2 regions of the Rhodococcus sp. SJ-2 genome follow, and region 2 is predicted to be linked to the other one. Evidence: riboswitches for the same ligand, from Rfam matches in the RefSeq annotation. Region 2 holds a riboswitch; the other holds the start of a gene.

Region 1 (16,151 bases), 2.8 Mb from region 2:
AGCACTGGAAGACGGTGCTGCTGGCCGGTGGCACATTCATCGCCACGAACGGCATCGCGTACGCCTACATGGTCTATGTCCTCAAGTACGGAGAAACCGAACTCGGATACAGCAAGACCGCGATGCTGGCACTGCTCATCGCCTCGTGCCCGTTCTGGATGGCAGGCATGGCCTACAGCGCCTGGCGTTCCGACCTCGTCGGCCGCCGCACGATCTACATCAAGGCATCGGCCGCGCTCGTCGTCGCAGCAGCCCTGTTCTTCCCGCTGATGGACACCGCGATCCTGCCGGTGATGTTGCTGTCCATGATCGCACTGGGTTTCACCCTCGGCTGCTGCGCCGGACCCCAGTCAGCGCTGTTCGCGGAACTGTTCCCCGCCAAGATCCGCTACAGCGGTGCGTCCCTCGGCTACCAGGTCGGTGCCATCCTCGGCGGCGGTCTCGCCCCCATGATCGCAACCTCGCTGTTCGCAGCGACCGGTACCTCGATCTCCATCACCGGCTACTTCGTGCTGATCGCCCTGGTCAGCCTCATGAGCATCCTGCTCCTGCGTGTGCCTTCAGCAGGCACGAGCACCGAGCAGTCACAGTCCCCCTCGCAGGAAGGTGTCTGAACCGTGTCGACCTACTACCAGCCTCCCAAGTACCCCGCGTCGACGTTCGAGTCGATGACTCCGTCCGACGAGACGCTCCCCGTCGTCGTCGTGGGTGCCGGACCGGTCGGCATGGCCACCGCTCTGGGGCTCGCGCAGCGCGGCATCCCGGTCACCGTCATCGAGGCCGCCGACCAGGTGTCGTTCGGTAGCCGCGCGATCTGCATCTCCCGTCACAGCCTCGAAGCCGCTGCGCGTCTCGGCTTCGGTGCCGAACTCGACAAGATCGTGCTCCCGTGGGCCGGCGGCCGTAGCTTCTACCGCGACCAGCAGGTCCTGCACTTCCAGATGCCGCAGCGCGACTTCGACGTGCGTCCGCCCATGATCAACGTCTCCCAGTCGGAGTTCGAACAGATCATGGTCGACACCATCGAGCAGAATCCGCTCATCACCCTGTACTGGCAGGCATCGATTGCGGGCATTCTTCGCGGTGATGACGAAGTCACCCTCGAAGTCGACACCGCCGACGGCAAGCGCCACCTGCGCGCCCAGTACGTCGTCGCGGCCGACGGCGGTCGCAGCCGCATGCGTGAACTCGCAGGCCTGCGCCTGCAGGGCACCAGCTACGAAGGCCGCTACGTCATCGCCGACATCCACTGGGAGTCGGCTCTGCCCGCCGAGCGCATGGTGTGGTTCGACCCGCCGAGCAACCCGGGTTCGACGATCATCATGCACAAGCAACCCGGCGACATCTGGCGCATCGACTACCAGCTCGACCCGTCCGAGGACGCCGAGATCGAGACCCAGGAAGACGCCATCCGGGCTCGCATCGCCAAGCACCTCGACTGGCTGCAGAACGACCTGCCGTGGACCCTCGAGTGGAAGGGCTTCTACAGTGCCCGCGCGCTCGCCCTCGACGAGTTCGCCCACGACCGGATCCTGTTCGCCGGGGACGCAGCGCATCTCGTTCCGATCTTCGGTGTGCGTGGCCTGAACTCCGGCATGGAGGACGCCGAGACCCTCGCATGGCAGCTCGCGGCCGTGATCCACGGCAATGCCGACGCCGCTTTGCTTCAGGCGTACTCGTCCGAGCGCCACAACGCGTGGGAGCAGAATGTTGCCAACGCAGGCAAGTCCACCCTCATCATGAGCCCGGGCAGCCACGGATACCGCACCACGCGCGACGCAGTCCTCGCGCTTGCAGTCGGTCGCCCCGAGTTCGGTCACCTGATCAATCCGCGTCAGTCCAGTGCCACCCACGCGCGACTGTCGCCGCTGACGTGGTCGGTGGCTCCGGGGACCGAAGGTGTGCTGCCGGGTGATCCGGTCGAAGACCGCCGAGTGCGCATCGGCGGGGCCGACACCTCACTCAACGTCGCTCGCGGCACCGGTTTCGCGGTGCTCGGCTTCGGGCTCGACGAGGCGGGCAGCGCCGCGCTCGCCGCGGCCACGGCCGAGCTCGCAACAGCGCTGTCGCCCGAGAGCGTCCGCGCACTCGCAGTCGGCAGTGCCGAGGTGGACGGTGTGACCGTACTCGACGCCGCCGACCTCGCCGACGCGCTCGGCGCGAAGGCCGGCGACACTTTCGTGATCCGTCCCGACGGTCTTCTGCTGTGCCGCGTGCCTGTTGCAGGGCTGTCGGGTATCGCAGACGCGTTGCGCTCCGGTGCCGCTCCATCCGGCGACGCGTTGCCTGCCCGTCCGGCCGAGCAGGTCACCGAAGACGAGCAGCGTCGTGAGAACGTGTGGCTGGGGCTGTCGACTGCGCTCGACCAGGTCGACGAGAGCGATCGTGAAGGTTTCCTCACGCGTCTCGCCCTGATGCTCGGTTCGCAGGTCGACCACCGGCAGTTCGAGGAGGCCATTGCGGCTGCCTCGGACACCTCCCCGGTGCGGGTCGAGGAGCTTGTTCAGCAGGCCTGACGCCCGCTGCGATATGGCCGAACGTCACCTTCGTTCAGTTGGATTGGATGAAGGTGACGTTCGGCCGTTCCGGGCTCTTACCGGTCCGCTCGCCGAGCACGCTCGACGAGTCGTTCGAGCCGGACGTCGGGGTGCTGACGAGGACATGTCGAGCACTTCACTCCGTGCGGGCCGTTGTACAGCAGACAACACGACACCCTGTGCACGAAGGTGTGCGGTGAGGACGAGGCATCCGCCACGACGGTCTGAAACCGTGGGTCCGGCAATCGAGGCCCCGGGAGCTGATCCGAGATCCTCTGCACCATGGCGCGCGCGGCGTCCATCGCGTCGTTCGCACGTCCCGTGGCCGAGCCTGCCCACAGGAACCGGGTCGCGAGGGAGTCGACTGCAACAGCCCAGAGTCGCCGCTCGCCTTTACCGCAGCGGCTCGCCATGAATTCGATTCCGGCGCCCAATGACTCGATCAGGGCGGCTTCCGGAGAAGTGGTGAGGACGCGAGTCGACCGCGCGCCCACCAGTCGTCCGTACATCTTCCGATTCGGTGAGAACGTGTCGTCCGATGTCGAGATCCCGCCTACCGCGACGAAGTCGGCGTCGCGGCCGGTCAGGGCCCGGCGGTGCAGGACCACATCCTGCATCGCCGGACTCAGGGCCGTGCCGGTCACGAACAGACTCGCGATCGTCGGGAGAACCAGTGAATTGCTGATCGCACGCCACAGCACCGTCCCCACGATCAACGGATCGTCGACCTGCCAGCGGTCGGCACGCAACTGCATCTCGTCCCCGATCCATTCCGGGTCGAGGACCGCCGACGCAGGGATCTCCTGAGACCCGGCATCCAGCATCAGGGGAGAATGCGCGCTCGCCGGGAGTGCGCTGATCAGCTCGGCCAGTACCGAGTCCGCGTTCACGTGTGGACCTTTCATCGTTCGCCGCCGGTCACTTCAACGCGCTGAGGTCCATGCGCGGCTCGATTCCACTCCGAGGCAGTAGGTTTGCCTCTTCCAATGCGATCCGCAGTTGCTCCGCGGTATCCATCATCAGTGCACCGCTGCGACCCATGTCGGTCGGCAGATTCAGAATGCGTCCCTGTGTCACCGCGTCCAACGAACGGGTTGCGGGATTCTCGGTGAGCAGAGCCAGTTTCGCTTCGAAAGCTCCGCTACCGTCGCCGGTGTCAGTGAGAACGATGAAGTCCGGGTCCGCGGCAGTCACGGACTCCCAGGACACCTTCGGACTCTTCTCGTCGACGTGGTCGAACGCATTACGAGCACCCGTCACGTCGATGATCGAGGTGAAGAGGTGCGGATTACCGGCGCTCGACACCCCTTCGTTCGATACCGAGGTGACGTACATGACGGTCGGAGCACCGTCCGCTCGTGGCGCCGACTCCATCTCCTCGCGGCGCTGCTGCAACTCGTCGATCTTCACGGCGGCGATATCGTCGTGGCCGACGATGCTCCCGATGTTCGACAGATCGGCGTACGCCTCGTCCCACGGCGACAGCGCGTCGAGCGAACCGGGCAGGCAGGTCGGGGTGACGGTGTACGCGGGAATGCCGAAATCGTCGTTCAGGCGTTCGGGCGTGATGTTCTTCTCCACGCTGAAACCCCATCCGTGGCCGGCCATCACCACGTCCGGTTTCTGGGCCTGGATGGTTTCGAGGTTGAAGGATTCTTCCGAGACGACCGGCAAGGCGTCGATACGCGCTGTGCCGTACATACCGCGAAGTTGGTCGAGCCGTGTGTTACGGATACCGCTGATCGCGGTGATCCGGTCGTCGGCCTCGAGGGCAAGCAGATTCAGGAGGATCTGACTGTCGTTGGCGTAGATCGCCTGTGCCGGCGAGGGGAAGGTGATCTGCTCTCCGCAGTTCTCGACGGTGACGTGACCGTCCGACGCAACCTCCTGCTGTTCGTCTGCGCTGCTGCAGCCGGCCAGCGTCATGGCTGCGGTGAGGAGGCCGACGGCCAGCGAGACCGGAGTCCTCGAACGAGGCAGGGTCTTCGAACGGGATGGGACGTACTCAGGCATGGTTCTCCGTGTGTGATCGGATCCGGGGCGAGTCGGTACCGAGCACCAGGTGCTGCCGTCCGGTCGCAGGATCGGTGAGTTGTGTTGCAGGAACGCCGAAGGCACGAGTGATCGTTGCTGGGGACAAGGCCTCGGATGCGTCGCCGTAGGTCGCGAGAGCGCCGTCGTGGAGGACGGCGACCCGATCGAAGTACGCCGCCGCGAGCGCGAGGTCGTGCATTGCGGCCACCACCGTGCAGCCGAGGCCGCGCAGTGTGTCGAGGAGGTGTATCTGATGGCGGATATCGAGATGGTTGGTCGGTTCGTCCAGGATCAGCAGGGACGATTCCTGAGCCAATCCACGAGCCAGCATGGCGCGGCGCCGTTCACCGCCCGAGAGTTGATCGCACCGGCGATCGACTGCGTGTGCCAATTCGACGGTGGTCAGTGCGCGCAGTGTGACCTCCCGATCGGATTCTTCTCCCAGGGACCAGGGTGGCCGATGGGGGATGCGGCCCATGGCGACCATCTCACCGAGCAAGAGGTCCTGAGGGGGTGTTTCCTCCTGACCGACATAGGCAATCGCTCGTGCCCGAGCACGTGGCGGAAGCGAATAGAGATCTCGGCCGTCGAGGGTGACGGTTCCCTCCGCGGGGGCGCGCAGGCCTGCGAGGGTTCGAAGCAATGTCGATTTACCGCTCCCGTTGATTCCCACCAGCGCCACCATGGAGCCGGCGGGGAAGTCGAGATCGATGCCGGACAGAATGTCCGATCCGGCGATCCGGCAGCGAACATTGCGCATCCGAATATGCATCAGTCACCGTCCGAAAAACTGTAGTGGCGGCGCCCCAGCAGGAAGAGGAACACCGGTGCCCCCACGAGACCGGTCATCACACCCAGGGGGAGTTCCTCCGGACTGAGCAGGACCCGAGCAGCGATGTCGATCCAGAGCAGGAACAGTGCGCCACCGAGTGCGGCCACAGGAAGCACCACCCGATGGCGTGCGCCCACCACGATCCTGGCGAGGTGCGGCATGATCAGGCCGACGAATCCGATTCCTCCGGACACCGAGACCAGCACGCCGACAAGAATCGACGACAAAGCGAAGAGTCCCAGTCGGAGCCCCCGCACCGGCACACCGAGTGCTCTGGCCACGTCCGGTCCGCTTGCCAGCGCGTCGAGCCATGAATGGAGTGCGAACAGGATCGCGGCAGACGCAACCACGACGAGCAGGGCAGGGAGAATCTGCACCCACATCGCACCCGCCACGCTTCCGAGGGTCCAGTGCAGGACCGACCGAACGGCATCGCGGTCATCACTGAGGAAGACCAGGAAGCTGGAGACGGACGAGAACGCCGAGGCCATGACCACGCCGGTGAGAATGAGACGGAGTGGGGTCAGGCCCCCCTGTGCAATGGAGATGCCGAAGACCGCGGCTCCGGCGACCATGGCGCCGATCAGGGCGCCCAACGACAATGCCCACACACCGATAGTGGTCAGGACACCGAACATGATGACGAGAGTGGCCCCGACGCCGGCACCGGCGGAGATACCCAGAAGATAGGGATCGGCCAGCGGATTTCGCACCAGGGTCTGCATTGCGGCCCCGGCCATGGCCAGGCCTGCACCGACGATGAGCGCCATCAGGATGCGGGGAGCACGAAGTTCCCAGATGATCGTGTCGTACACCGGGTCGGGGCCGACCCCACCGGTGAAATGTGCTCGCACCACGTCCCATGTGGCGGACAGCGGCACCGGCTCGGACCCGAAGGTCAGCGACATGAATCCGCTGAGGACGACCGCGAGGGCGAGGACGACCAGGAGCGGGATCGCCGGAATTCGTGTGTGCTGCGGTGGCGTGGTGCGCTGAGGTGACTTCGCGACCTCGAGCAACTCAGCACCCCGACGGTGCGGACTCCGTGACCTGTCGTGGGGTCGGTAGGTCGCTTCGTGCGGAGGCGTGAACACGAATGGGGAGGGCGGTGCCATCGGTCTGGGCGCGCATCGATCGTTCTCTCGTATCAGGGGCCCAATCGCGAGGCCCACGTGTGTGATTCGGTGAGCCAGCAGGTCTTCGGACTCAGGGTCGTTCCGACAGGGCGCCTTCCCGGACCGATTCCGGTCCAGTGGCACGTGCCCTGTCGGTCGCCTTCACCGCTGCGCGACAGTTCCGGAGTTGCACCGGATTCCCTTGCATTTCTGATGCACGTACTGCATCAGGGCTGCTTCTGACTCGTGGAGAACGTAACACAGGCGTAACAATGGCCGTGGGTCCGGACCCGCTGTGCGAGATCCGGGGTCCACGGCGTCGATCTACCGGTGACGACCGTCAGCGGAGTGCGTCGAGCGCCTCCGCGATCGGTGTGTCGCCGTTGTTGAACTCGATCATGCGACCGGCGGTCTCGGGACGCTCGAGCACTGCAGCGATCACGGCGGCGACATCGGCGCGCGAGACCTGCCCCTTGTCTCTCGCACCCTGACCCTCGATCTCGATCCGTCCGGTCGGGGGATCCAGGGTGAGGGCGCTCGGCCCGAGAATGGTCCACTCGAGATCGGTGCCGCGCAGGTGTGTATCGGCGGCGGCCTTCGCCTCTGCGTACGGATGGAAACTGTTGTCCTCGGGCACACCGTGGTCGGGTCTCGCCCCGAAGTACGACACCATCACGTACCGCCGCACGCCTGCCTCCTGCGCGGCTGTCATCGATGCGATCGCGGCATCACGGTCCACGGCGTACGTGCGGGCGGGGTTGCCGCCGCCCGCACCCGCCGACCACACCACCGCATCGTGGCCCTGCAGCAGGTCGGACAGCGCCGCGATGTCGAGTTGCTCGACGTCGGCCACCACCGGCGTGCCTCCTGCGGCGCGTACGTCGTCGGCGTGGTCGGGGTTGCGAATGAACGCACTGGTCTCGTGGCCGGAGTCGGCGAGTAACCGCTCGAGGTGCAGCGCGACCTTGCCGTGTCCGCCGAAGAGTGCGATGCGTGCCATGTCGAGTGCTCCTTGTGTCCGGGGATCGGGTGCGTCTCCCAGCATGCCTTCCTTCCGATATCCGCGCGCGAAGAAGGCACGCACACTCGGTCGACGCCTGGGGCCTGCCTCTTCTGTTCGCGCGCGGAGTTGCCGGAGTGGCCGGACACGGCAGGCGATCGCTACCTGGACGGCGTGTGCGCAGACAGTGACCCGGCGGCACTCGACTTCGGCATACGCGGATTGTGTTCGGAGGATGCAGGCTGTTCGGGCGTGGAGCCGAGCAGTACCGACATCATCACCGCATGGATCCGTGGCGCCTGTTGCCGCACGGCGTTGGGACCGAGGAACACACCCAGATCGGGAACGAGGTTGAGCGCTGCGTACAGAAGGAAGCGTGATTCGACGCTCGAGAGTTCGGGGCGTACCTCGTTGAGGAGGGTGGCCCATTGTTCGACGTCGAGTCGCTGGCGCATACGTAGATCTGCCCGCGGTCCGGGAGGCACATTGATCAGCTCCGCAAAGTACACGGACATCAACTCCCGCTGCGAGATGCAGAGCTCGATATACACCGTGGCAAGTGCTTCGAGGCCGTCTCGTGGGCTCGAGGTCCGCTGAAGTGCCGACTCGATCGAGGTCTCGAGCCGGTCGATCGCACGGTAGAAAGCGGCTGCGAGGATATCGGCCTTCGATGGGAAGTATCGGTAGACGCCCGACGCGGGCAGGCCTACGGTCGAGGCGATCTCCTCCACTCCGATTTCCGCGTACCCCTCCCGATGGAAGAGTTCGATCGCCGATTGCAGAAGATCCTCGCGCATGTTGTTCACCGACGACGGGTGGCGCGCAGCGGTGGGTATCGACGAAATGGGTTCTTCCGAAGAGAGATCCGACCGGGACAGTGCCACACATGCATCGACGAGGATGTGCTCGATGCGGCGCGGAGCCAGGGTGAGGCTGTGCGCAGTGATACTGCCGATTGCGCTGAGCATCGCGGCAACGAGCACGAACGTGTCCGTGCTGGAAATATCCGGGCGGATGAGGCTCACACATTCCCCGATCCTGCGGTTGACCTCCCATGCGCGCCGACGGATGGGAGAGCGATCCTCCGGTCGTAGGTACCGGCGTTCCCAGCGGTAGATACCTGCGGTGCGCCGGTTGGCGATCGTGGTGCCGATGATGGCGCAGAGATGCGCGCGGAGCTCGTCCGTAGCCGATTCGGCGTGGCCCGTCGGTGAGCTCTCGAGAGCGGACTCCAGGGCGTCCAGGAGTATGAGAGCAGAGTTGAGGAAGAGTGCGTACTTCCCCGGAAAGTGGCGGTACAGAGCGGATTTGGTGATTCCGACCTCGTCGGCGATGTCTTCGACACTCACGCCGTGGTAGCCACGTTCGCTGAAGGCGATCGCGGCCGCAGTGGCGATCTGGTCTCGCCGGTTCTTCGGCCGCGATCTGCGCTCGGCCTGAGGGGAGGGAGTCTTGCCGACCACGCGCACCTACTTCTGTTGCTCGGGCTGCCCTGGCTGCGATGCGGCGGGCATCTCTCTTCGGGCGAGCATACGCTGCTTGCAGCGGCGAACCATCATGCACATGTGAACCGTTGTTTGCTGTCATATGTGTGCAGAAACGCGAGAAGGGCAGCATAATCCTAGTTCAGGGCGGGGTTGTGGTTCTCGTGTCCGATGGATAACTCTTCGGAATGACCGTTCACAAAACTCTATCGTTTCGAATGCGGCGGTGATACCGTCCCCGGCGAGCACCCTGCGTCGAGGTGCTTTCCGCGATCCGGATCCGTTGTCCCTACTGATTGCTGGAGGCCCGTCCGGTGTTCGACACTGCACGCAGGGTTCTGTCCTACGAGATGTCCGTGGCCGAATTCATCGGTCTGGTCGTTCTGATCGCCATTCCGTACGGATTGGTCGGGGTGATCTGGACTCTCACCCACACCTCGCACCTTGCGGACATGGAAGGTGTCGATCTGGTGATCTCGTTCCTGGGCTCGATCGTGTGCTGGCCTGTTCTGACGTTCTCCGACGTATGCATGACGTGAACGGCGAACTCGCCGCACGCTGAAGGGTATGGCGGCTCGTGTTCTGTACGACTGTTCTCCTGTGGCATCCGATCGCCTCTCGCGATCGTTGTGGCATGTGCGAGTGATGGGCGGCGGGCAATAGTAGAATAGACTGGCACCAAGCATGTTTCGTCGGCCCGTCCCCACGGGGCATGCCGAGACGCAGGGCGTGGAAGGCGCGCTCTATAACCTAGAATGAGTGTTCACTTGAGCCTTGTCGGTCGGAGACTTGTGTGCCACACTTCACTGCAAATCGAAGACTGTTTCCGGTGGTGTTGCCGATGTGCTCGGTTACCGGATGGGGGTGATCCGCGTGTGCGGAGAACGGTTGTGGGGTGCGAAATGAAGGGATTCAGTAGATGACCTACGAGCTGCCGGCATCGCGCGGTCCGGTTCGCGACGTCGCGACCGAGGGTGGTTTCCTGATCGGGTTCGCCGTGCAGTCGCTGGTAGTCCTGATGGTTGCCATCATCCGACGACGACTGTCGCTGCACGAAACCGTCACGCAGACCCTGTTCATCGGACGGGTGTGCACCGGACCGTCTCTGCTGCTGATGATTCCGGTCGGCGTATTCATCGCCGTGTCGGTCGGCGAACTCGCCGGACGGATCGGGGCCGGTGGTTACTCGGGCGCGGTCGTCGCTTTCATCATCGTCGGCCAGGCATCGGCGCTCGTGTGTGCACTCATGCTTGCGGGTGTCGCCGGATCGGCGATCTGCACAGATCTCGGGTCACGCAAGATCCGCGAAGAGATCGACGCGATGGAAGTAATGGGACTCGACGTCCTCGAACGTCTTGTGGCGCCGCGACTCGTCGGTGCCGTCGTAGTGTCTCTCGCGCTGTGTTCGATGGTCACTCTCGGTGGTGTCGCCGCATGCTGGCTGTATCACATCTATGTGCAGCACCTACCCGCCGGAACATTCATGGCGACATTCTCGGAATACGGACGACCAGCTGATTTCGTTATGGCACTGGTGAAATCAGCGGTCTTCGGTTTGCTCTCCGCCCTCGTGGCGACGTTCAAGGGACTGCACACGAAAGGCGGCCCGCGCGGCGTCGCTGACGCGGTGAACGAGGCGGTCGTGATCGCGTTCGCACTCGTGTTCATCGTCAACACCGCGCTGTCTGCCCTGTACACGGTCATCGTTCCAGCTGTCGGTGAGTTCGCATGACACTTGCAACACGTGAACCGATCGCGGGTGCGACACGGGCGGTGGGGCGTGTCGGCGACAACCTCGCGACACTCGGAATGCATGTCTCGTTCTACTTCCGTACCATCGCTTCGATTCCATATGCTCTCAGCAAGTTTCGGAAGCATGTTTTTGCTCAGATCAGTGAGGTGAGCTTCGGAACCCAGTCGTTGCTGTCGGGCGGCGGAACGATCGGCATCGTCTTCGCCATGTCGCTCGCCGCGGCGATGATGCTGGGGGTGGAGACCCAACGCGGTCTCGAGCTCGTCGGGATGACCACGATGTCCGGGATGCTCTCGGCCGTCGCGAACACTCGCGAGCTCGCCCCCGTAGTCGTCGCGATCGCACTGTCGGCGAAGGTCGGTGTCGGTTTCACCGCACAGATCGGCGCCATGCGCATCTCCGACGAGATCGACGCGCTGGATTCCATGGCCATCCGGTCGATTCCGTTCCTCGCCGCGACCCGCGTGCTTGCCGCGATGGTGTGCGTCATCCCGATCTACATGATCGGCCTTCTCGCCAGTTACCTGTCCACCCGCCTCGTCGTGGTGTATTTCAACGGGGCCTCGGCAGGGACCTACGACTACTTCTTCCACCTGGTTCTCACGCCGCAGGATCTCCTGTACTCGGGTATCAAGGCGATGGTGTTCGCTGTGGTCGTCAGCCTCGTGCACTGCGCCTACGGGTACTACGCGTCCGGAGGGCCCGCAGGTGTGGGCGCAGCGGCAGGCCGTGCGCTGCGCACCGCGATCCTGTCGATCGGCGTGCTCGACGTGCTGCTCACGTTCGCGCTGTGGGGTCTGGTTCCCGAAGTTCCCGGAATGGGGGTGTGACATGGATCGGCCCACCTCACGTCAGAGAACGAGATACATTGCCTACGGCGCGCTGAGTCTCTGCCTTGCGATGGGTGTCGCGGCAGGCATGGTGCTCCGCGGCACAGGAACCTTCGAGAGCACCGACGACGTCTTCGTCGAGGTCCCCGCCGCTGCCGGGCTCGTCAACGGGGGAGCGCCCGTGCGGTATCACGGCGTCGAAGTCGGACGGATCGCCTCCGTGGAGGCCGGCTCGACCGAGTCCCAGGTGCGCCTGGCCATCGACTCGGCTGCTGCGAAGCTCGTGCCGTCGGCGGTTCTCGCCCGCGTCGTGCCCCGCACCTTCTTCGGCGACATCTACGTCGAACTCGTCGACCCGGAAGGCGACGCGACCATCACCGCAGGCGGCACGCTCGGGGAGGTCGATACCATCGTCGTCGACTCCGGACCGGAAGCCGTCGCAATGTACGACGTGTTCACGAAGATGGCCGGTGTCCTCGACGACATGCGTCCGGATCAGCTCTCGGTCGCACTGAGTGCGTTGAGCAGCGCGCTCGACGGACACGGTGAAACCATCGGGCGCACGATCGACAGATTTTCCGCCGTCAGCGACACGATGGCTCCTGCTGCCGCCGACTTCCTCGATGCGACACCACAGTTCGTCGAGGTCATGCGGTCGTTGTCGGTCGCCACCCCGGACATCGTCGGAATGGTCGCATCGGCTGCCGAGGTGTCCGGCGCCATCGTCGAGAGCCGCGATCGGCTGGCCGACACCTTCGATGCCGCGACCCTGCTCGCAGCGTCGGTCGACGGATTCACCGGCGAGCGCCGTGATTCGATGATCACGGTCACCAACTCGGTCGGCACGATCCTCGCCACGACGGCAGCCAACCCGAGCGGCCTGTACAGCACGCTGGAGAACGCCGAATTGTTCGGCAACGCCGGAGCGCGGGTTTTCTCGACCGGACGATTCAACATCACCGCCGTACCGTCGTTCGCCGACCCACTGCCGTACACGTCGGCGGATTGCCCGAGTTACGGGTCCATGACCGGACGCGAATGCAACAGTCCCGGCAACAGCACCTACAGTGCGCCCACGCGGATCGTCGGCACTGAATCGACGAAGATCGTCGGCGGCCCAGGCGAAGCCGAGGCATTGAAGCTTCTCGAGGATGCATTGGGTACTGCCGGAGTGGCCCTGCCCGACCCCCTCGGCGAGGTCGCCGAAGCCCTGAATCCCGCGACCTCGTTCATTCTCGGACCGCTCGTCCGTGGCAACGAGGTGCAGATCCCGTGAAACTCACTCGTTCCCAAGTGCTGTCGCTCGCAGGCTACTGTGTGGTCGGTGCGGTCTGCGGAACACTGGTGTTCAACACGCTGGCCGAGCCGGTCCGCGGATCTTCCGATCACTACATTCTCGAGTTCACCGACGTGGAAGGCCTAGGCGTCGGCAATCCTGTCACGCTGTCCGGCGTGCGGGTCGGCCGGGTCGATGCGATCGACGTCGCCGACGCCGACGGCGGCGGTGCGATGGCACGCGTGACCGTCGAGATCGAAGGCGATCAGATACTCACCAGCGGCGTTCGCGCGACAGTGCGCTACGGCGACATGCTCGGCGCCCGGTACGTGGCCATCACGATGCCCGAACCGTACGTCGACGCACCCGCAGTGTCCGACGTGCTCGCCCCTGGCGCGGTGGTTCCGGTTTCGCAGACCACGCCACCGGTCGACCTGACCGCGTTGATGAACGGGTTCCGGCCGCTGTTCGACTCCCTGCCGCCCGACGAGGTCAACGTCCTCGCACGCAACCTCACCGACACGTTCAACGGACGCAGCGACGCCGTCGCGCAGTTCCTCGACCGGGTGGCGGTCCTCACCGGAAGTCTCGGAGATCGCGAAGACATCCTCGGTGAGGTCGTCGTGAACATGACACGGCTGCTCGGAACGCTCGACAACCGCTCCGGTGAGCTGAGCTCGCTCGTCGACGGACTGTCCGTGCTCGGTGATTCCGTCGTCGGTGACGGCGCCCGGCTCGCCGAGTTCCTCGACAGCGGCAGCGCCACAGTCGACGAGCTCGCCGACATCATGGTGCAGTCCGATGGTGCGTTCACCCGATCCCTCGCGAGCCTCGGTGCTGTCACCGACACCTGGATCGCGAACACACCCGAGTTCGAGCGCATGCTGACGAACCTCCCGAACTTCGCGCACCAGATCAACCGCACCGGGCAGTACGGCAGCTTCGTGAGCCTCTACCTGTGCAACTTCACTCTGAAAGCAGGCGACGCAGAAGTGAACATCTTCGGTCCGACCCATTCGCCGGTGTGCCGATGATCCCTCTGACACGACTCATCGACCTCGTCGTCCGCGGTACCCGATCGCTCGGCGGTCACAACGGACGGATCATGCAGAGCATCGCCTTGGTGTTCGTCGTCGTCGTGCTCGGCGCCGGTATCGGCATCGTCGCGATCGGCGTCGCGCACATCGACGACCTCGTGAACGTCCTCGTGGCGAACTCCGAGGAGACGGCCGCGGGGGAGGTGCGCTGAAGCGATGTTCCTCGTCAAACTCATCGACATTTTCGTCGGCGCGCTCGAATTCCTCTTCGGATTCGGTCGAAGGCAGAACACCACGCACATGCCGCTCGTACTCGGCACGATCGGCATCGTCGTGCTCATCGTCGGCCTCACCGCGGCGATCAGCATCCCTCGCTTCTGGTATCAGGCCCGAACCGAGCCTTTCACAGCGGAATTCGCGAACGCAGCAGGGCTTGCTGCCGGTGATCCCGTCTATGTCGCAGGCGTCCCCGCCGGGCGGGTCGAGAACATCGTCCTCACCGGTCGTCACGTCGACGTCGAGTTCAGGCTCGACGACAACCGCACGGTCGGCAACACATCGACTGCGTCGGTCCGGCTCGAAACCGTGCTCGGCAAGCGGTACCTCGATGTCCGGCCCAGCGGTGTCGACGACGGCGGCAACACGATCCCGATCGATCGAACCACCGTCCCCTACTCGCTCGACGAAGTCGGAGCGGGTGCGCAGCGAGTCTCCCAAGAACTCGACCTCGACGCGATGGAACAGATGATGACCACGTTGTCGCAGGTCATGCCGTCCGACAGCGGCGAGATCGAACGAACCCTCACGGGCATCAGTGCCGCGTCGTCAGCGTTCGGACGGCACAGCGGCCAGTTCGATCAACTGCTCGAGATGTCACGTCGGCTATCGGAGATGGCAGTCGCTCAACAGGATTCGGTAGTCGAAACCGCAGTGGACGCACGCACACTCGTGCAGACCATGGCGGTCCGTAAGGAGGCGCTCACCGGGCTCGCGAACAACCTGCGTGCTGTCATCACGACGCTGTCGCAGACGTTCACGGAGAACCGGGAAGAAGCCGATCGTCTCGTCGCCAACCTGACGGCCGTCACCGCCACCTTGCAGCGCAACTCCGAGAACATCGCCTCTCTCATGACACAGTTGCCACCGGCGTTGCGCACCGTCACAGATGCCACCGGCAACGGCACGTGGGCCGACGTCACCACCCCCGCAGCGGTCCTGCCCGACAATCTTCTGTGCGCGATCGGAGTGATGCAGGAATGCCGGTGATACAGGAAATGCCGGGGAGCGAGCAGCCCGGCACGACAAGGCCGTCGGGTAGAAAGAAGATCATCTCGCTCGTGGTGGTTGCGCTTCTGCTGATCGCTGCACCCATCTGGTACATCTTCGGCCGTACCGACCGGGTCACCACGGTGCACGCCGATTTCGAGTACGTCAACGGCATCTACGCCGGCAGCAAGGTTGCAGTGCTCGGTGTCGCCGTCGGAACCGTCACCGGCATCGAACCGCAGGGTACGTCGGTGCGGGTGACGATGACCGTCCCCGAAGAGGTGACACTGCCTGCCGACGTCTCCGCATACGTGATGAGCCCCGCGATCATCAGTGAGCGCTATATCGAACTCGGGCCTGCGTTCTCCGATGGACCGGAACTGCCCGACGGATCGACCATCCCGGTCGAGCGCACCCATTCGCCCATCGACATCGATGGGATGCTCGGCAGTCTCTCGACCCTCGTCGACTTCATGGGACCGGACGGCGGCGACGTCGGCTCGGTGCTCGCGAGCAGCGCCGAGACGTGGGGCGGCCAGGGGGAGGCGTTCAACAATGCCATCCGCGACCTCAGCGCAGCCACCGGAGTCATCGGCGGAACCTCCGAGGGCTTCTCGGTACTCGTCGACAACCTCTCGACGCTCATCGAGGCGATGGATGCGCGTCAGGTATCGCTCGATTCCATGGTCGACGACATGTCCGCTCTCTCCACCGTATGGCAGGATGCGGATCTCGACATCACCGTGCCGCTCGAACAACTGCAGACCGTGTTCGCCGAACTCGACAGTTTCGTGATACAGCACCAGGAGAGCTTCGGAGCGATCTCGACGAACCTCGAAGGACTCGGCTACGCCCTGACCGACAACAAAGCAGGACTCGCGGAGTTCATGGACCTCGTCCCGCTGATGATGCAGAACCTGGAGAACACCGTCGGCCCCGACGGGCGCAGCCGCATCCGGTTGAACGTGTCGACGAACCTGACATCCT
Region 2 (16,151 bases):
GTGCGCACCCGCTCGCTCAGCGAGGAAACCGCGCGCGTGTTCCGCGCGCGTGTCGTCAACCCGCGCTGGATTTCCGCGATGCGCAGGCACGGCTACAAGGGCGCGTTCGAACTCGCTGCGACCGTCGACTACCTGTTCGGTTACGACGCCACCGCCGGAGTTGTCGAGGACTGGATGTACGAGTCGCTGGCGCAGAACTATGCGCTCGACCCGGAGAACCAGCAGTTTCTGCGCGAGGCCAACCCGTGGGCACTGCGCGGCATTGTCGAACGACTCACCGAGGCGGCCGATCGTGGACTGTGGGCAGAGCCGGATCCGGAAACCCTGAATGCACTGCAGCAGGCGTACCTCGACGTCGAGGGTGATCTCGAGGACCGAGGATGAGGTTGCGACTGATCGGGATCGGGCCGGGGGGTCCGGACGATCTCACAGTCGCGGCCGTCAAGGCACTCGAGAGCGTCGACGCGTTCGTCGTCGCCGACAAGCAGCGCGGCGTGGACGATCTCGTGTCGGTGCGCGAACAGATCCTGCGTCGTCACACCACCGGGCGATACCGCACGATCGTGGTGCCCGACCCCCCGCGCGACCGGGCACCGGAGCAGTACGGGACGGAGGTACGCGACTGGCATGCGGCCCGTGCCGAGGCGTACGAGGCGGTGCTGCGCACAGAGATCCGTGACGAGGAGACGGTCGGATTTCTGGTGTGGGGCGATCCGAGTCTGTACGACAGCACCATTCGTGTCGTAGAGCGGATCCGTGATCGCGGTGTGCTCGACATCGACTACGACGTCGTGCCAGGTGTGAGCAGTATTCAACTGCTCGCTGCCCGGCATCGTCTGGTGTTCAACAGAATCGGTGGCCCGGTCACGATCACCACCGGTCGGCGCCTCGGTGAGGAGGTCGCATCGGGAGCGGACAATCTCATCGTCATGCTCGACGGTCAGCTTGCCTGCCGGGAACTCGACGGCGATTGGGACATCTGGTGGGGCGCGAACCTCGGAACGGAAGACGAGGAACTCGTCGCGGGACGTCTGCATGAGGTGCTCGACGCCATCGACGTGGCCCGGACGCGGTCCAGGTCCGCGCGAGGCTGGGTGATGGACACCTATCTGCTGCGCCGCGCTGGTTGAGCCGCGCAGAAACGATCGGGGTCAGTGCGAGCGAATCAGAGTCGGTCGTGGGCGTGGATCGGTGGGCGACTTGCTGAGCGCGATCGGTAACCACTGCGAAGTCAGCGCGACCATCGACACCCACGCGATCACCATCCCGATCCCAGGAGCGTGCGGGCCGTCGATGATCATTCCCGTCTGCGACCAGTAGCCGAAGAGGCCGAAGAACGAGCCGAGACCGCAGCCGAGCGTCGCTGCAACCGCGAACCTCCAGCTGCGCCGGGCCAGTGCTATCGACGACACGAGCACCCCGAACACCGCCGCGAGCGTCACGAAGATCCGCAGCGGCATGGAGACGGGGGCGCCCCCACCGAACCAGTCGGCGAGCGCCATCCACGACCACTGCGTCGACGTCAACGGCAGCAGTAGCCCGATGGCCAACAGGGTCATGAACCCGGCGAGCACCCAGCGCCGCTTCCCGGCATCGAACTCCCCGGCGATCCGCTTCTCGATCCGCGCGAAGTCGCTCCGGTACGCCGACAGGTTTTCACTCACGGGCACGCCTCCTCGTTCGACCACACGAGAGGCCATTATGGACGTCCGCGCACGATCCGGTACAAGGTGTCGACTACCAGGGTAAACCCAGAATCGGTAGAGGCGTCAGTCTTCGTCGGTATCCGTCGCGGGACCCGACGGGGTCGCGCCGCCTTCGTCGGTCCAGTCGGAGGACCGGTCTTCCGTCGACTGCGCGGGGTCGGACACCACATCGGGAGCAGCACCGTTCTCCTTGCGTGTCGCTCCGTCCGTCTTCGGATCCTTCTCTGCGTTCATCTCTCGTCCTTTCGTCGGGGGGTGTCGCGTTTCTGCATCCCCAGACAGCGTCATACCCAGACAGCGTCGCGACGAACCGCGTGTGCCGCCTCGGCGGACCGGGTATGCCGAGAGTCACCCCGACGTCCGGAGGACCCGATGCCAGACCAGCACCGCATGCAGAATCCGAAAGAGCAATTCGCGACGCCACCACTTGCGGACCAGGGGGAGATCCCGTATCCGGGTCGCACCTCCGAGATGGTGTCGGCACCCGATCACGGAGAGCGGACGTATCGGGGAAGCGGCCGTCTCGAAGGCAGGCGTGCCCTCGTCACCGGTGCCGACTCGGGTATCGGGCGGGCCGTCGCGGTCGCGTTCGCACGCGAAGGCGCCGATATCGTCTTGAGTTACCTCGAAGAAGACGACGATGCGCGGCAGACGGCCACGCTGATCGAGGATGCGGGGCGCCGGGCGGTGCTCGCCCCCGGCGATATTCGTTCCGAAGATCTGTGCCGTGGGCTGGTGGACACCGCTGTTCTGGAATTGGGCGGACTCGATATCCTCGTCAACAATGCCGCCTACCAGCATATGGAGCCGGGCGGCATCGCCGACATGACGACCGAGCAGTTCGATCGCGTGATGAAGACCAACCTGTATGCGCTGTTCTGGCTCTGCAAGTACGCAGTCGCCGAAATGCCTCCGGGGTCGACGATCGTGAATTCCACGTCGATCCAGGCCACGAACCCGTCACCCGGTCTCCTCGACTACGCAACCAGCAAAGCGGGCATCGTGAACTTCACCAGGGGGCTGGCAGCGGACGTCGCGTCCAAGGGAATCCGCGTCAATGCGGTAGCCCCAGGTCCGATCTGGACTCCGCTGATCCCGGCGACGATGACCCGGGATGCCTATGAACACTTCGGTGCCGATGTCCCCCTCGGCCGGCCGGGGCAACCGGCCGAACTTGCCCCCGCCTATGTCTTTCTCGCATCACAGGAATCGAGTTATGTCACGGGCGAGGTCGTTGCGGTGACCGGTGGTGTGCCATTCGCCTGACCTCGGACGAGGTCTTGTACTGTGTGACTCGGCGTAGGGAACACCGGTGCGAATCCGGGGCTGTCCCGCAACTGTCACCGAGGAGCGATCCCCCAATTCACGGTCACGGCCCGTATGGGCTGGAAGGCCGGGGGAAAGCGTCGATCCGGGAGCCAGGACACCTGCGTCGGCCGAGGCATTACCACGAGGATGGACATGAGTATTTCGATTTTCGCCGCCCGTACGGGGCGGCACACGGTGCTGCGCACAGGCGTCGCGCTCGTCGCGGTTGCACTGACCGTCGCCGGCTGTTCGTCGAGTGATGCGGACTCCGATGCCGCCGACCGGCAGGAGAGCAGCGCCGCGGCGGGCTCGACGAACTACCCGCTGACCATCGAGAACTGTGGCCACGAGGTCACGGTCGACGCCGCGCCGCAGCGTGCCGTATCGCTCAACCAGGGGTCGACCGAGATCCTGTTGTCGCTCGGCCTGGCCGAGCGCATGGTCGGCACCGCGACGTGGACCGATCCGGTGCGCGAGAACCTCGCGGCCGAGAACGAGCTGGTCCCGCGCCTGGCCGACAACAATCCGTCGTTCGAGGTCGTGCTCGATACCGAACCCGACTTCGTGTCGGCATCGTTCGGCGGCACCCTCGGCGAAGGCGGCGTCGCGACGGCGGAGCAGTTCGAGCAGCTCGGGGTACCGTCCTACCTCTCGCCCACCGACTGCGACGGCAAGGACGACAACAGCGTCAACTCCGACGGCAACCGCACCGAGCCACTGACGATGGACGCGGTGTACAAGGAGATTCGCGAACTCGCCGCGATCTTCGACGTGACCGAGCGCGGTGAAGAGTTCGTCGCCGAACTCCAGCAGCGGTACGAGACGGCCGCGGGTGAGATCGACGCCTCCGGGGTGTCTCTCGCGTACTGGTTCGCCGACACGGCCACCCCGTATGTCGCGGGGTGCTGCGGTTCGTCGGGCATCATCACCAACTCCGTCGGCGCGAAGAACGTCTTCGACGACACCACGAACGAGTGGCCGCAGGTGAGCTGGGAGTCGGTCCTCGATCGGGATCCCACGGCCCTCGTACTCGGAGACCTGAGCCGGCGCAGCATTGCGGGTGACGCGCTGGACAGCAAGATCGAATTCCTCGAAACGAATCCGGTGACCCAGCGTCTGACGGCCGTGCAGAACCAGCGGTACATCGTCGTCAACGGTGCCGACATGAACCCGTCGATCCGCACGATCGACGGAATCGAGAAGGTCGCCGCCGCACTGCGCGAGTGGAATCTCGCGGGCTGATGGTGTCGGCGACGAAGGATCGGTCGCCTACCGAGCGCGGCCCTGTCGCAGCAGTCGTCGTTGCGATCGGACTGGTGGTACTGGCGCTTTCGATCGCTGTGACGGTCACGATCGGCCCGGCCGAACTGTCCGTGCCGGACGTCTACGCCGTCATCTTCGACCGGTTGGGGCTCGCTGACAGTTCGGTCAGCGCGATCCGTGAGGGGATCGTCTGGGAGCTGAGGCTGCCGCGGACCCTGCTGGCCGCGGTGTGCGGCGCCGGTCTCGCGGTGTGCGGCGTGATCATGCAGTCGCTCCTGCGCAACCCGCTGGCCGATCCGTTCGTTCTGGGGATCTCGTCGGGTGCCTCGACGGGCGCCGTGATGATTGCGGTGCTGGGTATCGGGGGCGGCGCCGTGTCGCTGTCGGGTGGCGCATTCCTGGGTGCGCTCGCGTCGTTCGCGCTCGTGTTGTTGCTCGCCACCGGCGCAGGTGGCGGCACCTCGCGTGTGGTGCTCGCAGGAGTTGCGGGAACCCAGCTGTTCTCGGCATTGACGTCGTTCATCGTGATCTCGTCCGCCGATGCGGAACGCACCCGCGGTGTGCTGTTCTGGCTCCTGGGATCGCTGTCGGGCGCCACGTGGAGCGATGTGGCGCTCTGCGGCACGGTGTGCGCGCTCGGTATCGTCGTGTGTCTGATCAAAGCATCCTCCCTGGACGCATTCACATTCGGTTCGTCGACCGCCGCGACACTCGGCATCTCGGTGGGCCGTACCCGTCTGATGTTCCTGCTGGTGACCGCTCTGATCACTGCCGTGCTGGTCAGTGCCGCGGGTGCGATCGGGTTCGTCGGTCTCGTCCTTCCGCACGCAGCACGATTCCTGGTGGGCCCCCGGCACAGTCATCTCGTGCCCGTCACCGCGGTGGTGGGCGCGGTGTTCATGGTGTGGGTGGACGCGGTGGCCCGCACTGTGTTTGCGCCACAGGAGGTTCCGGTGGGTGTAGTGACCGCTCTGATCGGCGTCCCGGCATTCGCGCTGATCCTGTTCCGTACGAGGAGTACGCCGTGACACTCTCTGCGCAGTCGCTGCGGTGGAGCCGCGGCGGAAACCTCGTCATCGACGACGTGACGATCGACCCGGTGCCGGGGGAGACTATCGGGCTGCTCGGACCGAACGGATCGGGAAAATCGTCGCTGCTGCGCCTGCTTGCCGGCATCGATCGTCCCGACGACGGGACGGTGACTCTCGACGGAACCGATATCGGGAGCCTAGGCCGGCGAGGTCTGGCGCGCAGGGTTGCGATGGTCGGGCAGCATGCACACACCGAGGTCGACATTCGGGTGCGAGATGTGGTGCGGCTCGGCCGCATTCCGCACACCGACGCATTCGGGCGCGACGAGCGCGGACGCGCCGCTATCGACCGGGCGCTCGACGTGACGGGGATGGTCGAGTTCGCCGACCGGTTGTGGCGCTCGATGTCCGGTGGTGAACGTCAGCGAGCACAGATCGCCCGGGCCCTCGCGCAGGAACCCGAAGAACTGTTGCTGGACGAACCGACGAACCACCTCGATATTCAGCATCAGCTCGACATTCTCGAACGGGTCGCGGCTCTTCCGGTGACCAGTTACGTGGCGTTGCACGATCTCAATCTCGCGGCGATGTTCTGCGATCGGGTGGTGGTGCTGTCGCGGGGAAGGATCGTCGCGCACGGCACGCCGGTCGAGGCGCTCACCGCTGACCTGGTCGAGCAGGTGTACGGCGTTCATGCAACGGTCGAGGTCGATGACGGAGTTCCCGTGATCCGTTACCACAGGTTGCGCAGCCCGGCTGCCCGTGCGTGATTCTGTTAGTTCCGGATACCGAAATCACGCACGGGTCAGGGACTTACGTTCCCGTTCCGAGGTCCCACCCCAGATCCCGAACTGTTCGCCGCTGTCGACCGCGTACTGAAGACACTTGTCGGCGACAGAGCAACCGGCGCAGATCCGCTTGGCGTGGTTCTCGCGGCGGAGTCGCTCGGCGGGCGATTCCGAGTCGGGCCCGAAGAAGGCCGAGGGACCGAAGAACCGGCAATCGGCCTGCGCCCACCAGTCCACATCCTGATCGAGGTGTCGCTCGTGCATCTCACCGGCTCTCGGTGGCGGAGTAGGGCACGAGGCCCGCGTTGTTCTCGTCGATCCGGATGGTGCGGCCCAGATGCGGGAATGCCCGCTGGGTGCACGACGGACGATCGCACACTTTGCAACCCGCGCCGATGGGCACCGTGGTGTCGGGATCGTCGAGACGCAACCCTCGCGAGTAGGCGAGTTTGTCGGCGTAGCCGATATCGCAGCCCAGACCGACCGCGAAATCCCTTTTGGCGGCGAGATATCCGGGGGCGCCCTCATGGGTGGTGCGGGCGATCCACAGGTAGGTACGGCCATCGGGCATCTGCGACACCTGCGTCAGGATGCGCCCCGGCGACGTGAACGCATCGTGCACAATCCACAGCGGGCAGCTGCCGCCCACACGGGAGAAATGGAAAGCGGTGGCGGACTGGCGCTTCGAGATGTTTCCGGCACGGTCGGTGCGGACGAAGAAGAACGGCACCCCACGCTGCCCGGGCCGCTGCAGAGTCGACAACCGGTGACACACCGTTTCGAAACCCACCTCGAACTTCGCGCCGAGAAGGTCGATGTCGTAGCGCATCGCCTCGGCGGAGCGCAGGAACTGGGTGTACGGCAGGATCAGTGCCCCGGCGAAGTAGTTGGCCAGGCCTACACGCGCAAGGGCACGTGAGCGTTCGGGCAAGCCCTCGGCATCTGCGACAACTGCGTCGACAGTGCCGGCGTGCGCGATGAACGCGAGTTGCGTGGCCAGCTGGAATGCGCGTTGACCGGGGGTCAGGCGTCGCGCGAGGGTCAGGACCTTCGTGACCGGGTCGTAGGTGCGCTTCGGCCCGATCCGGTCGGGTTCATCGGTGCGGATGACCACTGTGATGCCGTGCTCGTCGTGCAGCAGACCGCTCAACTGCAGATCGAGCCCGCCGACTGTCAGTCCCCGGCTGGTGAACAGTTCCTCGGCGGCATCGTCGAGTTCGGCGATGTGGTTGCGGCGGTCGTAGAAGAAGTCGCGGACTTCCTCGTAGGGTGTCGTGGCGGACTGGTCGGCGACGACGCCCGGATCGCCCGGGGCGAGTTGTTCGAGCTGCTCGGTGACGCCGCGCAGTCTCCTGTGAAGGCCGACGAGTACCCGCGCGGCGAAAGGATTCCGCGACAGCAATTCGTCGATCTCCGACGGTGAAACATCCACGGCCTCAGGGCTCTCCGCGAGCACATCCTGTAGATCGGCGAGTAGTCGCGCGTCGGTGTCGGCAGCGAAGAACGTCATGTCCAGGTCGAACATCGAGTTCAGGCGTAGCAGTACCGGCACCGTGAGTGGGCGGTGGTCGTTCTCCAGTTGGTTGACGTAGCTCGTCGACAGTCCGAGCGTGTGCGCAAGCGCGGTCTGCGTCAGGCCGCGCTCCTCTCGCAGGCGGCGTAGCCGCGCACCGGCGTACATCTTCTGCATGGCTGTGAATCTAACATTTCCAACATTCGCAAGATTTACAAATTTGCTCGATGTGTTCCGCAAAAATAGGCATATGCAAGGGATTTCCAACTTGGCGAAGCCTGCGTAGCGTGCAAATCGAAGCGTCAACGTTCGGAGGATCCAGTGAAGACACATCTCGTACGCACCCATCGGTCCGCGGAAGAATTTTCGAAGGAAGAGCACCTCGCCTGGCGGATCGCGGAGGTTGCGACCGACCCGGTCGAGGTCCCGGACGACACCGCAGACATGATCGTGAACCGCATCATCGACAACGCCGCAGTCGCGGCGGCGTCGCTCACCCGCCGCCCCGTGTCCAACGCTCGGGCACAGGCTCAGACCCACCCGTACGCACCGGGCTCGACGGTGTTCGGTATCGGCGGCACCTACTCACCGGAGTGGGCAGCGTGGGCGAACGGGGTTGCGGTGCGCGAACTCGACTTCCACGACACCTTCCTCGCCGCCGAGTACTCCCACCCGGGCGACAACATCCCGCCGATCCTCGCCGTGGCCCAGCACGCCGGACGCAGCGGTGTCGATCTGATCCGTGGCCTCGCCACCGGCTACGAGATCCAGGTCGACCTGGTTCGCTCGATCTGCTTGCACGAGCACAAGATCGACCACGTCGCACATCTCGGCCCGTCCGCCGCAGCCGGGATCGGCACGCTCCTCGGACTCGACAGCGAGACCGTGTACCAGGCCGTCGGGCAGGCTCTGCACACGACGACGGCCACGCGACAGTCCCGCAAGGGCGAGATCTCCAGCTGGAAGGCCTACGCTCCCGCTTTCGCAGGCAAGATGGCGGTCGAGGCCGTCGATCGCGCCCTTCGCGGCGAGGGTGCGCCGTCTCCCATCTGGGAGGGTGAGGACGGCGTGATCGCGTGGCTGCTCGGCGGACCGAAGGCCGAGTACCACGTTCCGCTGCCCGCGCCGGGGGAGGCCAAGCGCGCCATTCTCGACACCTACACCAAGGAGCACTCGGCCGAGTACCAGAGTCAGGCTCCGATCGACCTCGCCCGTCGCATGCGAGAGCGCATCGGCGACCTCGAACAGATCGAGTCGATCGTGCTGCACACCAGCCATCACACGCATGTCGTGATCGGTACCGGCTCGAACGACCCGCAGAAGTTCGATCCGCAGGCCTCGCGTGAAACCCTCGACCACTCGGTCATGTACATCTTCGCGGTCGCGTTGCAGGACGGCGTGTGGCACCACGAGCGCTCCTACGCACCCGAGCGTGCGCAGCGCCCCGACACGATCGCGCTCTGGAACAAGATCTCCACCGCAGAGGATCCGGAGTGGACGCGCCGCTACCACTCCACCGACCCGGCGGAGAAGGCATTCGGTGCCCGCGCCGAGGTCACACTGAAGAACGGCGAGGTCATCGTCGACGAACTCGCCATCGCCGACGCTCACCCGCTCGGTGCGCGCCCGTTCGCCCGCACCCAATACATCGAGAAGTTCCGGATCCTCGCCGAGGGTGTTGTCGCGGCAGCAGAACAGGAGCGCTTCCTCGAGGCAGCCCAGCGTGTCGCGGAACTGAAGGCCGGCGAACTGAACCAACTCACGTTCACCGTGTCCGACGACGTGCTGGCGCGTGCACCGAAGCTGCCGAAGGGCCTGTTCTGATGACGGGTCTGATCGCTGCCTCCACCACGCCCGCGGACAAGCGCATCGCTTTCCGGAAGAGCCTCGAATCGGGCAGCATCACGCGTCTGCCCGGCGCTGTCAACCCGCTCACGGCCAAACTCGTCCAGGAGATCGGGTTCGAGGGCGTCTACATCTCCGGTGGGGCCTTCTCGGCCGCACTGGCGCTTCCCGATATCGGGCTGACCACCCTCACCGAGGTCACCGCGCACAGCGCCCAGATCGCCCGCGTGACCGATCTGCCGGTACTCGTCGACGCCGACACCGGCTTCGGTGAGCCGATGAGCGCGGCCCGTACCATCACCGTCCTCGAAGACGCGGGGGTCGCCGGACTGCACCTCGAGGATCAGGTCAATCCAAAGCGGTGCGGGCACCTCGACGGCAAGGCCATCGTCGGCACCGACGAGATGGTGCGCCGGCTGCGTGCTGCGGTGGCGGCTCGTCGCGACCCGAACTTCGTGATCTGCGCCCGCACCGACGCCGCAGGCATCGAAGGAATCGATTCTGCGATCGACCGTGCGAAGGCGTACGCCGACGCCGGTGCCGATCTCATCTTCACCGAGGCACTGCACACCGCGTCGGACTTCGAGAAGTTCCGTGCGGCAGTGGATGTCCCGCTACTCGCGAACATGACCGAGTTCGGCAAGTCGCAGCTGATCCCGGCGCAGGTCCTCGAGAAGATCGGCTACAACGCGGTGATCTACCCGGTGACCACTCTTCGGTTGGCCATGGGCGCCATCGAGAAGGGACTACGGGTCATCCACGAGGAGGGGACGCAGGAAACCCTCGTCGACGAGATGCAGACCCGCTCACGTCTCTACGAGTTGCTCGAGTACGAGCGCTACAACGAATTCGATTCCGGCATATTCAATTTCACTCTCTCGACCAAGCAGTGACGACTGGCCTCCGCTGGAGGCAGCGTCCACGAGACCTCCGAAGGAGGCAGTGATGACGGACACCGCTGTTCCGACGATCTACAAGGGCCTGGCCGGCGTCGTCGTCGACACCACCGCGATCTCCAAGGTGGTGCCCGAGACCAACTCGCTGACCTACCGCGGCTACGCCGTGCAGGATCTGGCCGCCCACTGCAGTTTCGAGCAGGTCGCCTACCTGCTGTGGAACGGTGAACTGCCGACCGACGCCGAACTGGCGTTGTTCATGCAGCGTGAGCGCGCCGAACGCCGCGCGGACCGCTCACTGCTCGCGCTCGTCGCGAAGTTGCCGGAGAGTTGTCACCCGATGGATGTGGTGCGGACTGCGATCAGCTATCTCGGTGCCGAGGATCCGGCGGAGGCCGACAGCACTCCCGCCGCGAATCGCGCCAAGTCGCTGCGCATGATGGCGGTCCTGCCGACGATCGTGGCAGCGGACCATCGACGTCGCCATGGTCTCGACCCGATCCGGCCGCACCATTCTCTGGGCTTCGCCGAGAACTTCCTGAGCATGTGCTTCGGATCGGTGCCGGAGCCCGAGATCGTCAAGGCGTTCGAGGTGTCGCTGATCCTGTACGCGGAGCACAGTTTCAACGCGTCCACGTTCGCAGCGCGCGTGGTGACCTCGACGATGTCGGATATCTACAGTGCCGTGACCGCGGCGATCGGTGCACTCAAAGGTCCGCTGCACGGCGGTGCCAACGAGGCCGTCATGCACGACATGCTCGAGATCGGCGAACCGGAACGTGCCGAAGAATGGATGCGCGGCAAGCTCACTCGCAAGGAGAAGGTGATGGGTTTCGGCCACCGCGTCTACAAGCACGGTGATTCGCGGGTGCCCACGATGAAACAGGCGTTCCTCGACGTCGCCGCGCACACCGGAGGCGACAAGTGGGCACGGATGTACGACATCCTCGAGAAGACGATGGCCGACGCCACCGGAATCAAGCCGAACCTCGACTTCCCCACGGGGCCTGCGTATTACCTCATGGTCTTCGACATCGAGGTGTTCACGCCGATCTTCGTCATGAGCCGCATCACCGGCTGGACGGCCCACATCATCGAACAGAGCGAATCCAACGCGCTGATCCGTCCGCTCAGCGAATACACGGGTGTCCCGCAACGGTCCGTCGTGGCCTGATACCCACCGCAGCGGCGCCCCGGGCTGTTTCCGTCAACGTCTCCTGACCCGGGACGCATTCCTGAAGGGGCTCCCACCGATGACCCGGTGGGGGCCACTTCAGGTCATTGCGGAGGTTGCCATACCGACGTTCGTGTCATGCCCGCCACGCGTCCCTTGCCGGAAATGACCAATGCCATCTTGCGGGAGGCCTCGTCGATCATCTCGTCGCCGAGCATCGCCGCGCCGCGGGATCCGCCTGCTTCCGAGGTGCACCATTCGTACGCGTCCAAGATGTTCTCGGCGTGATCGTAGTCGGCCTGATCGGGGCTGAAAGTCTCGTTGATCACGTCGGCTTGGGTGGGGTGGAGTACCCATTTGCCGTCGAATCCGAGTGCCGCCGCCCGTCCGGCGACGCGTCCGAGTCCGTCGAGGTCCTTGATAGCGAGGTAGGGGCCGTCGATGGCCTGCTTTCCGTGGGCGCGCGCGGCCATGAGGATCGACATGAGGATGTGGTGGTAGGCGTCGCCCACGTCGTATCCGGGCGGCTGCTCGCCGACCACGAGTGACTTCATGTGGATCGACGCCATGAAGTCGGCGGGGCCGAAGATGAGCGTTTCGATTCGCGGGCTTGCCTGAGCGATGGCGTCCAAAGCGATGAGTCCCGAAGCGGTTTCGATCTGTACTTCGATTCCGATCCTGCCGACCTCGAGCCCGACCGACTTCTCGATCTGGGTCAGGAGCATGTCGAGGGCGCGCACTTGCGCGGCGTCCTGCACTTTGGGGAGCATGATGCAGTCCAGATTCGCGCCTGCGCCTTCGACCACGTCGACGACGTCGCGGTAGGTCCAGGGCGTTGTCCAGTCGTTGACGCGCACCGTCCGGATCTTGTCGCCGAATCCGCCGGCCTCGAGTGATTCGACGATGATCTTGCGGCCTGCGGCCTTCGCGTTCGGCGCGCACGCATCCTCGAGGTCGAGGAACAGTGCATCCACGGGCAGCCCGCGGGCCTTGTCGATCATCTTGGGATTCGATCCGGGTACTGCGAGGGTGCTGCGCCTCGGGCGGATGGTGCGGGTGCTCATGGGACACCTTTCATATATTCAGACTGTACTGATGTATCTGATTATGAGTAATATACGGTCGTGTCCACGACTTCAACCCCGAGCCGTTTCACCGCTGCGTTCCGCGCTCACCCGGCGGGCGTCGCACTCGTCACCGCTGACGCAGGGGGCGGGCCGGTGGCGCTTACGGCCACGTCGGTGGCATCGGTGAGCGCTGACCCTCCGATGCTGATGTTCTCGGTCTCCGACGCTTCGTCGAGTTCGCCGACGATCGCTGTGGCCGACACCGTGGTGGTGCACCTCCTCGGGGCGGAGCAGTTGCACCTCGCCAAACTCGGCGCCACCAGCGGAATCGATCGCTTCGCCGATGTGTCGCTCTGGGAGAGGATGCCCACCGGAGAGGTGTATTTCCGCGACGTGCACACCCGTATCCGTGCTCGGGCCGTGGAACGCGTGAAGGCGGGGGCCGCGTGGGTGATCGTCGCCGAGGCGATGGATGTCGATGTGCAGGAAGGTGACATGTCCGGCGTCGACGACCGTATGGGCGGGCACTCCAGTGCACCGCTCGTCTACCACGACCGCGGGTGGCACAGCCTCGGCGACCACTCGCGGCTCGAGTAGGAAGAGCGCTCGAGGAGGAAGAGCTATCGGGGCGGGGTGCCGTTGCGGGTGGCCTGGGCGATGTAGGTGCTCAGCATCTGTGCCGCTCCAGTGAAGTGTTGCTCGGTGATGCGCCGGGCTTCGGCGCCGTCGCCTCTGGCGAGCGCTCCGATGAGGGCGTCGTGTTCGTCGAGGCTGCAGGGGACGCGTTCGGGAAAGAGTTCGAAGTATCGCTGGGGAATCATGCGCCCGGCGTCGCTGAGCATTCCCTGCAGGCGTGTCGACCCGCACGACTTGTTGATCTCGCGGTGGAACAGCCAGTTGAGGGTGGCGATGTCGTCGCCGGAGGCTGCGGCGACGCGGATCTCTCGATGCAGTTCGCGTACGCGGAGGAGCTGTTGGTGGGTGATCCGACCTGCGGCCCACTGAGATGCGACCCCGGACAACGCGGCCATCAGCGCGAAATTCTCGATGATGGTCTCCGGAGAGACCCCGATGACGGTGATGCCACTGCGTTGCGCGACGCGGACCAGGCCTTCTTGCGCGAGCGCCAGGCACGCCTCCCGCACGGGGGTGCGGCTCGTTCCGAACTCCTCTGCGACAGCGTCGAGGTCGATGCGATCGTTGGGGGAGAGGTCGCCGGACAGGATCCGGTGACGTAGCGCTGCGCGCACACGCTCGCGGCCCGTCTGCTTCGACGATGTCTCATCGGACGTCTCGCCGACGATCCACGGACCCCGGTCGGTCTCCGTCATCGTGACCGCCCTTCCCTGTGCGCATTTTTGGTGTTGACAATCTATCACCGAGCATTAAATATATCAGTTGACATCAGATGTGTTTATTTCCGGTAAGGGAGCCTTCCATGACAGAGCGCAGAACCGACCAGATGACGCTCGTGGCGTTCATGCAGGCGTCGAACGTGTCCGTGTACTCGGGATCCTGGCGATACCCGAACTCGGCGCAGGACTACTTGAGCCTGGACTACTACCAGCGGATCGCACGGGTCCTCGAAGAGGGCAGCTTCGATCTGATGTTCTTCGACGACCGGCTTGCGATGCCGGGTATCTACGGCAACTCCGTGGCCGACGCCGTCCGCTACGGTGCCAGGCCCATCAAGCTCGACCTCACCGCGATTCTCGGTGCTGCCGCAGCCGCGACCACGCATCTGGGACTCGGAGCGACCTACTCTACGACCTACTACCAGCCGTTCCACGTCGCAAGGACATTCGCGACACTCGACCATCTCAGTGGTGGACGCGCGGCCTGGAACATCGTCACGTCGGTGAACGACGCCGAGGCGCGCAACTTCGGTGTGGACAAGCACTTCGACCACGACAAGCGTTACGACCGCGCCGAAGAATTCGTGGAAGTCGTTGCCAAACTGTGGGATTCGTGGGAAGACAATGCGATCGTCGCCGACCGGCAGTCGGGTATCTTCGCCGACGCGGAGAAGGTCCACGAAGTCGATCATCACGGTGAATTCTTCGATGTCCAAGGCCCGCTGACCGTGCCGCGGACGCCGCAGGGCAGGCCCGTGCTGATCCAGGCCGGCCAATCCGGTCGCGGCCGCCAGTTCGCCGCCAAGTGGGCAGATCTCATCTTCACCGGCGACCCCAGCCAGGCCGTCGCTGCAGAGCACTACGCCGATCAGAAGGCGCTCGTCACCGAGTACGGCCGGGCGGCGGACACGGTGAGGGTTCTTCCCATGGTCTATGTCATCCCGGGCGAGACCGAGGAGATCGCGCAACAGAAGGAGAGCATCTTCCTGCACGACCTCGTCCACCCCCAGGCGTCGCTGACCCTGTTGTCCGAGGTCACCAACCACGACTTCTCGGGTCACAGCCTCGACGACGTCGTCACCGACGAGCTGATCGAGAGCGTATCCGGCATCCGGGGCCTTGTGCAGGGCGTCAAGCGTCACATCGGAGACCAGGAACTGACCCTGCGCGTCCTCGCCAACCACCGCGCCACCCTGCTGCAGGGACCTCGCTTCGTGGGCACCGGCCCCCAGATCGCAAAGCAGATGGAGGAATGGTTCCAGTCGCGGTCGTGCGACGGATTCGTCATCGCTGCAACTCATTTCCCTGGCGCATTCGAAGACTTCGTGCGGCTCGTCGTGCCTGAACTCCGTGCGCGCGGACTCGTCCGTGAGGAGTACACCGGGTCCACGCTGCGTGAGAACCTGGGGCTCGAGCGCCCCGAGAACCTCATGACTGCAAGCGCGCAGACCGAACTTGTGGACGACCGGGTGGTCGAGCATGCCTGATCCCGAACCGTCGCGCAGCACCATGCTGCACGGTATCCGGGTTCTCGATCTCGCAACCCTGGCGGCCGGACCACTTGCGGCCACGTATCTCGGCGAGTTCGGCGCCGACGTGATCAAGGTCGAGCAACCGCAGGGCGGCGACCCCATCCGGGGATGGGGTGTGCAGAAGGGCGGGATCGGACTCGTCTGGAAGAGCCTCGGACGCAACAAGCGTTCCGTCACTATCGATCTCCGCACCGAGGACGGTCAAGAACTCGTACGACGTCTCGTTGCGGAGTGCGACGTCGTCGTCGCGAACACCCGGCCGCACACCCTTACCCGATGGGGGCTCGACTACGAGTCTCTCAGAGCGGTCAACCCGAAGATCGTCATGTTGCACGTCACCGGGTTCGGCCTGACCGGACCCAAGTCGTCGCGACCGGGATTCGGGACGCTCGGTGAAGCCATGAGCGGATTCGCCCACACCGTCGGCGAATCCGACGGCCCACCGACACTCCCGTCGTTCATGCTCGCCGACGGGGTGGCCTCGTTGAATGCCGCGTATTCGATCATGATGGCGCTGTACCACCGGGATGTCCACGGTGCGGACGGTCAGCTGATCGACGTGAATCTGGTCGACCCGTTGGCGCGTCTGCTCGAACAGTCGCTGCTCACCTACGACCAGACCGGCGAGATCGCGCAGCGCACGGGGAACCGGTGGGGGATCTCCGCACCCCGC

Evidence for each region. Region 2 has a riboswitch for cobalamin ahead of ACSYG9_RS03885 (ABC transporter substrate-binding protein). Riboswitches for the same ligand answer to the same signal wherever they lie in the genome.
Region 1: it holds a riboswitch for cobalamin, as region 2 does, so the genes downstream of both, ACSYG9_RS18075 (FecCD family ABC transporter permease) here and ACSYG9_RS03885 (ABC transporter substrate-binding protein) in region 2, are expected to answer to the same signal.

Annotation. Positions count from the first base shown of each region.
Region 1 is NZ_CM132340.1:3,832,696-3,848,846, forward strand. Features, by position in the region: gene ACSYG9_RS18050 (MFS transporter) at 1-614, shown strand, start outside; gene ACSYG9_RS18055 (FAD-dependent oxidoreductase) at 618-2,516, shown strand; gene ACSYG9_RS18060 ((2Fe-2S)-binding protein) at 2,594-3,427, opposite strand; gene ACSYG9_RS18065 (ABC transporter substrate-binding protein) at 3,456-4,550, opposite strand; gene ACSYG9_RS18070 (ATP-binding cassette domain-containing protein) at 4,543-5,331, opposite strand; gene ACSYG9_RS18075 (FecCD family ABC transporter permease) at 5,343-6,422, opposite strand; cobalamin riboswitch at 6,578-6,760, opposite strand; gene ACSYG9_RS18080 (SDR family oxidoreductase) at 6,859-7,518, opposite strand; gene ACSYG9_RS18085 (TetR family transcriptional regulator) at 7,680-8,981, opposite strand; gene ACSYG9_RS18090 (hypothetical protein) at 9,317-9,541, shown strand; gene ACSYG9_RS18095 (MlaE family ABC transporter permease) at 9,922-10,734, shown strand; gene ACSYG9_RS18100 (ABC transporter permease) at 10,731-11,585, shown strand; gene ACSYG9_RS18105 (MCE family protein) at 11,587-12,861, shown strand; gene ACSYG9_RS18110 (MCE family protein) at 12,858-13,895, shown strand; gene ACSYG9_RS18115 (hypothetical protein) at 13,892-14,110, shown strand; gene ACSYG9_RS18120 (MCE family protein) at 14,115-15,164, shown strand; gene ACSYG9_RS18125 (MCE family protein) at 15,155-16,151, shown strand, end outside.
Region 2 is NZ_CM132340.1:811,677-827,827, reverse strand. Features, by position in the region: gene cobN (cobaltochelatase subunit CobN) at 1-384, shown strand, start outside; gene cobF (precorrin-6A synthase (deacetylating)) at 381-1,130, shown strand; gene ACSYG9_RS03900 (Rv2732c family membrane protein) at 1,152-1,664, opposite strand; gene ACSYG9_RS03895 (hypothetical protein) at 1,770-1,940, opposite strand; gene ACSYG9_RS03890 (SDR family oxidoreductase) at 2,079-2,972, shown strand; cobalamin riboswitch at 2,965-3,155, shown strand; gene ACSYG9_RS03885 (ABC transporter substrate-binding protein) at 3,168-4,256, shown strand; gene ACSYG9_RS03880 (iron chelate uptake ABC transporter family permease subunit) at 4,256-5,305, shown strand; gene ACSYG9_RS03875 (ATP-binding cassette domain-containing protein) at 5,302-6,078, shown strand; gene ACSYG9_RS03870 (WhiB family transcriptional regulator) at 6,103-6,360, opposite strand; gene ACSYG9_RS03865 (short-chain fatty acyl-CoA regulator family protein) at 6,362-7,786, opposite strand; gene prpD (2-methylcitrate dehydratase PrpD) at 7,931-9,433, shown strand; gene prpB (methylisocitrate lyase) at 9,433-10,347, shown strand; gene ACSYG9_RS03850 (bifunctional 2-methylcitrate synthase/citrate synthase) at 10,400-11,524, shown strand; gene ACSYG9_RS03845 (aldolase/citrate lyase family protein) at 11,629-12,588, opposite strand; gene ACSYG9_RS03840 (flavin reductase family protein) at 12,649-13,188, shown strand; gene ACSYG9_RS03835 (FCD domain-containing protein) at 13,212-13,922, opposite strand; gene ACSYG9_RS03830 (LLM class flavin-dependent oxidoreductase) at 14,030-15,433, shown strand; gene ACSYG9_RS03825 (CaiB/BaiF CoA transferase family protein) at 15,456-16,151, shown strand, end outside.